One region of the Rahnella sp. AN3-3W3 genome, then DNA from elsewhere that is predicted to be linked to it. Evidence: predicted binding sites of a transcription regulator. Region 1 holds the regulator's gene; the other holds the start of a gene.
What was found. Region 1 encodes CRP, which controls carbon source genes, mostly activating them, when cyclic AMP is high. Its sites were predicted from a motif close to ATGTGANNNNNNTCACAT; they were not measured.
Positions count from the first base shown of each region.

Region 2: a site for CRP is predicted at 1,726-1,743, ahead of UC15_RS18070 (maltoporin). Genes of this name have one in related genera too.

Region 1 covers NZ_JYDG01000040.1:21,563-24,733, forward strand. Annotated here, with positions in the region: gene UC15_RS11735 (LysR substrate-binding domain-containing protein) at 1-449, shown strand, start outside; gene UC15_RS11740 (OsmC family protein) at 451-858, opposite strand; gene crp (cAMP-activated global transcriptional regulator CRP) at 1,222-1,854, shown strand; gene UC15_RS11750 (YccS/YhfK family putative transporter) at 1,916-3,171, shown strand, end outside.
Region 2 covers NZ_JYDG01000067.1:11,857-15,027, reverse strand. Annotated here, with positions in the region: gene UC15_RS18080 (DUF805 domain-containing protein) at 1-461, opposite strand, end outside; gene UC15_RS18075 (LacI family DNA-binding transcriptional regulator) at 525-1,595, opposite strand; gene UC15_RS18070 (maltoporin) at 1,874-3,130, shown strand.

The DNA of each region.
Region 1 (3,171 bases):
GATTTCCGCTGGAAGATCTGGTACGTGAGCCACTGTTCAGCGCACCTTTCTGCGTTATCGCCCGGCGTGGACATCCGCTGGCAGGCTCCACAACTCTGAAGGAATTACAGGATGCGCGCTGGCTGTTGCCCGAAACGGATATGGGGTATTACCAGCAAATCAGGGTATCGATGGGAGGATTTCATCAGCCGGCAGCGGAAATGCCGGTGCATACAGATTCGGTGGTGTGCGGGCTAAATATGGTGTTGCAGTCTGATTATCTGACCATTGTGGCGCGGGCGATGAAAGCGCCGTTTGGATTGCAGGACAAATTGTGTGAGCTCAATATCGATACCCTGCCGCAGGCGGAATATTGCGTGCTTTACTCGCAAAAATCGCCGCTGACGTTTGCCGCGCGGCGATTTTTGGATTTATTGCGCAGCCAGTGCCACGCGTATGACTGGTCGTAACTTATTCGACGCTGATCACTTCAAAGCTGTGCGTGATGGTAGCCGCTTTGCCGAGCATCAGGGACACAGAGCAGTACTTTTCCGCAGACAGGCTGACGGCACGTTCGACAATCTTATCGGTGAGATCTTTACCGGTGACGATAAAATGCAGATTGATGTGCGTGAACAGGCGCGGCGCTTCTTCGCGGCGTTGTGAGGTCAGCTTGACTTCACAATCACGCACGTCATTACGGCCTTTTTGCAAAATAGACACCACATCAATCGCGCTGCAACCGCCTGCGGACATCAGCAGCATTTCCATCGGGCTGGGTGCTTTATCGCCCGCATTACCATCCATAGAAATCTGGTGGCCTGACGCTGACTCGCCTAAAAACGTCAGCCCTTCTACCCATTTTACGCGTGCGTGCATGAACTATTCTCCCGGTGAATAAACTCGTCGAATTCCGCTCCCAGAGTACCCTTTCACCTAAAATCTGGCAACGTAACCCGATCGCCATCATGCTGAAGCGAGACAACAGAAGACAGCATTGCAAACCTGTGCTACAAACAAAGCCGAAACATACTTTCCAGTGAATTGCGGTGACGGTTTTCGCGGTTTAAGAACAGAACCCACGGTGATAACGGCAATAATCAGGCTGTTTCACTCCGACACCCGCTTGCAGCATTTCTGGGGAGTTATATGCTGAAAGGGCGCTTTGGATTTTGAAGTGCCATACAGGGAACTCTGAGCCCTGTGATTTTGGGCAGCGATAACAACAGAGGATAATAGCAAATGGTTCTCGGCAAGCCACAAACAGACCCGACTCTTGAATGGTTCCTGTCTCACTGTCATATACATAAGTATCCTTCTAAAAGTACGCTGATTCACCAGGGTGAAAAAGCCGAAACGCTTTACTACATCGTGAAAGGGTCAGTTGCTGTCCTTATCAAGGATGAAGAAGGCAAAGAAATGATACTGTCCTACCTTAACCAAGGTGACTTCATCGGCGAGCTGGGACTCTTCGAAGAAGGTCAGGAACGTAGTGCGTGGGTTCGTGCAAAAACTGCCTGTGAAGTGGCTGAAATTTCTTATAAAAAATTCCGCCAGCTGATTCAGGTTAACCCGGATATTCTGATGCGTCTTTCCGCGCAGATGGCAAACCGTCTGCAAGTGACGTCAGAGAAAGTCGGCAACCTGGCCTTCCTCGACGTAACAGGGCGTATCGCTCAAACTCTGCTTAATCTGGCTAAACAGCCTGATGCGATGACCCATCCGGACGGGATGCAAATCAAGATCACCCGTCAGGAAATCGGCCAAATCGTCGGTTGTTCACGTGAAACAGTCGGACGTATTCTCAAAATGCTTGAAGATCAAAGTTTGATCTCGGCACACGGTAAAACGATTGTCGTTTACGGCACACGTTAATCCCTTAAAAATCGGCGCGGCAGAACACTGTCGCGCCTTTTTTATGGGCTAAGCTTTATCCATGACGCTATGGCGAAGACTGTTTTACCATCCGGAAGTTAACTACGCGCTGCGCCAGACGCTGGTGTTGTGCCTGCCCGTTGGTATCTGCTGGTTGTTCGGCAATCTGCAAATGGGGCTGCTGTTCTCTCTTTGTCCTGCCTGCTGCAACGTCGCGGGCCTCGATACTCCGCATAAACGCTTTTTCAAACGCCTGATAATTGGCGGAACGCTGTTTGCCGTGAGCAGCATTCTGCTGCAAGTGATGCTGGAAAGCTGGCACATTCCCCTGCCGCTCATCATGTTGTCGCTGGCATTACTGCTTGGCGTGACCGGCGAAATCAGCCCGTTGCATGCGCGGCTGTTGCCCGGCGCGCTGGTGGCGACCATTTTCACACTGAGTATGGTCGGCGTACGCCCTATATGGCAGGCGCCGGTGCTTTTCGCCGCCGGTACGGCCTGGTACGGATTATTTAACTGGGCGTGGTTTCGCATATCGGAAGAACAGCCGATGCGCGAAACGCTCAGTCAGCTCTATCTGCAACTCGCGGATTACTTCGAAGCTAAATACAGCCTGCTGACGCAACACACCGATCCTGAAACCGCGTTACCCCCGTTGCTGACGCGACAGCAGCAGGTCATCGACCTGATTGCCCTGCTCTATCAGCAACTGCACATGCTGCCGCAACACGGCCATCATCATCACCACAAAAGACTGTTTCAACGTTTTCAGGTCGCGCTTGATTTGCAGGAGCACATCACGGTGAGCCTGCATCAGCCGGAAGAAGTGCAGAAGCTGGTGGAAGAAAGCCACGCCGAAGCGGTTATCCGCCGTAATGCGCAGGTGATTTCCGCCCGTCTGCGGGTCATCGCCGACGACATTCTTTATCACCGTTTATCCGAACGGTTTACGATGGCCAACGAGCTGGCCGCGCTGGAGAAAATCGCCGCGCGCAATCCTGAGAACCCGGTCGGCCAGTTTTGCTACTACCACTTCAGCCGCATTGCGCGCCTGCTGCGGACACAGCGCCCGTTGTACAAACGTGACCTGATGAACACTCAGCCGCGTTTACCCTTCTGGCCTGCGCTGAAAAGCTATCTTTCCTTCAAATCTGTCGCCCTGCGCAATGCCGCCCGTCTGGGGATCATTCTGGCGATTGGCAGCAGCCTGGGCCTGTTCTTTAATCTGCCCAAGCCTTACTGGATTTTGCTGACCATCATGCTGGTGAGTCAGAACGGTTATAACGCCACACGCGTGCGTATCCAGCACCGTGCGCT
Region 2 (3,171 bases), on a different contig from region 1:
GTTTGGGTTGCCGGTGCAGGCTGAGATTTTTGGCAACACAGAAAAACCATCACCAGCAGCGGGATCCAGCCCAGCACAATGCCCAGCGTGATTTTCATCCAGACATACGTTTCCGGTGACGCGTATTCCATCAGGATGGAATTCAGCAAACGCGAGACTATACCTGCCAGATAAACACCGCCAAACCACCAGCCGGAGCGGTTAATGTCATGCATGCGCCTGACGCCGACCGCCAGCAGCGGTAATGCCGTCGCCAGCGCAAACAGGGTATAAGCGACGCCCGCGTAGAAAACGCTGTAAGGATTTCCCACCACCGTGAACCCGAATGACACACTCATTGTCAGCAAAATAATTATCAGCAAATTGCCCAGCGCAAAGGTCCAGAACTCCTTGCGGCTCGCACGTCCCCGGAAATCCACATACTTTTTCCAGCCCTGCACATAACTCTGCCATAACGTCATTGCTTCACTTCCTTTTGCTGTTCAGTCGTCTGCTTAACATAGTCCGGGGATTTAACCGGTTTATCACTGGCCGCGCAACTGCCTGGCCAGAATATCGAGCTGGTCGGCTATCTGATTAAGATCCTTATCTTGCACACCCGGCGCACTGGCAGAGTTTCTTACCACCAGTCTGGCGGGCAGCACTTTGGAAGGCATCCCGTCATTGTCATCAGCCAGCAGATGCTCAACCGCTTCTTTACTTTGCAAATCGAGATCCAGCGATACCGTGGTCAGCGCCGGATGGAAAAATGCACTGTCATACGTATCGTCATAGCCCACGATAGAAACCTGCTGCGGGATAGCCACATTGTGCTGATGCAACGCGCTGATCACGCCCAGCGCCATCTGGTCATTCCCGACAAGTATGGCGGTAAACTGCGGTGTTTCGCGCAGCATCTGTAATGCGCTGTAATAACCACTTTTTGCGCTCCAGTCACCGTGGATCACGGTCACCGGCACAATGCCCTTTTCTTCCAGCGTTTCCTGCCAGCTTTGCAGCCGCAAACGTGAGGAAACCGAATCATCCGGCCCCGCCAGTAAAGCAAACTCACGGTGTCCCAGACTCAGCAAATATTCCACGCTGGCCCGTGAGCCGTCCGCCGGATTGAAGCAGACATTGAATACCGGACTGGTCGGATCGACATCTAAAAACAGACAAAGAATGTCGCGGTTATTTTCATAAATTCGCTCCGCCTCGGCACTTTCCAGCGGGATATTAATGATGACCTTTTCGACGCGCTGTGATTTCAGCTCGTTAATGGAGTCCTGAATGCTCTGATTGACGTCTTCATTAATCATGGAAATCAGCACCTGATACCCGGCCTGATGAGCATATTTCTTCACAGAAGCGGCAATCTGTGACGGCGCGTGCAATGCCAGCGATGTCGTCACCAGTCCGATGGTAAAGCTCTGTTTTCCAACCAGTTGCTGCGCCAGCCGGTTTGGCACGTAGCGCAATACTTCAATGGCCTGTTCGACCTTCAGACGCGTGGCGTCTGAAACATTGGCCGACTTGTTTAAAACCCGCGACACCGTCTGATACGAAACACCGGCATAGCGGGCAACATCTTCTAATGTCGAACTTTTTGATTTCATTCTTTCCCCAGACCGCAACCCGTGATTTTGCATAATTCTATGATAATCGAGCCAAAGTACGGGATCTCATTTAAAAGTTCAATCCGGACACTCTCCGGCTGCATAAGTTATACGTTAACATTGCATACAATCGTGATTTACATCACTTCAACTTTATCTTTAGCGCATAAGTTGTAGACATATATCACATTTCACAATATGTAAAATTGATCATTATTGTTTCTGGGTATCTTATACATTTCGTAAATGTGAACGTCATACAATCATAAGGAAAAAAAATGAAACACAACTTACGCACTCTGGCTGTGGCGGTTTCGCTCGCCATCACAGCAGGCCCTGCAATGGCTAATGATATTGATTTTCATGGATATCTGCGTTCGGGGCTGGGGGTTTCTGGCGGTGGCAGTCTGGAGCAATTCCAGAAAAACAAGGTCGGGCGTCTGGGCAACGAAAACGACACATACGGCGAAGTAGAACTGGGCAGCGAAGTCTATAAAAAAGACGATGTGAGTTTTTATGTCGATTCGATGGTCAGCATGGTGTCGGACGGTTCGAATGATGATGAAAGCACCGTCGATGACGATGCACAGTTCGGTCTGCGTCAGCTAAATCTGCAAATAAAGGGGCTGGTGCCGTGGGATAAAGATGCGGTGATCTGGGGCGGTAAACGTTACTACCAGCGCCACGACTTGCATATCATTGATACCAAATACTGGAATATTTCCGGTGCCGGTGCCGGTATTGAAAACCTGAAAATGGGCGAAGGCGCGCTTTCTCTGGCGTGGATCCGCGGCGATGCCAATGACGTGGATTACCGCGTGGACGGCAATAACGACGTGAACATCAACTACATCGACGTACGTTATGCCGGCATCAAACCGTGGAGCGGCGCGTGGATGGAAGTCGGTGCCGACTACGCTATGCCAAACCTGTCGCATGATCAGAAAGAGTACGGCGGCCTTTACGACGCGGATAACGGCGTGATGCTGACCGGCGAAATCAGTCAGGATATGTGGGGCGGCTACAACAAACTGGTGTTGCAGTACGCCAACAAAGGTCTGGCGCAGAATATGATTTCGCAGGGCGGCGGCTGGTACGATATGTGGAACTACACCAATGACGCCACCGGTTATCGCGGCATCATCACCGGCCTTATTCCGATCACCAGCAAGTTCAGCCTCAACCACGTGCTGACGTATGGCCATGCCGAAAACATCACCGATTACACCGACACCACTGAGCTGGTATCTCTGGTGGGTCGTGCGCAATACCAGTGGACCGATTATGTGCGTACCATCGGCGAAGTCGGTACCTTCTACCAGAAAGATGATTACAAGAACGGTTCGAACTACAAACAAGGCGGTCAGAAATATACGCTGGCAATGGGCCTGGCAGCCGGTCCGGAGTTTATGTCACGCCCTGAACTGCGCGTGTTCGCGTCTTATCTGAATGATTCTGAGCATGGCGATACGTTTGACGACCATACCAAAGCGGATACGTGGAACTTTGGAGTTCAGGTGGAAGCGTGGTGGTAAATTTCCTTCATTCTTGAAGCTGTTGCTGCGTTGGCTGCGTT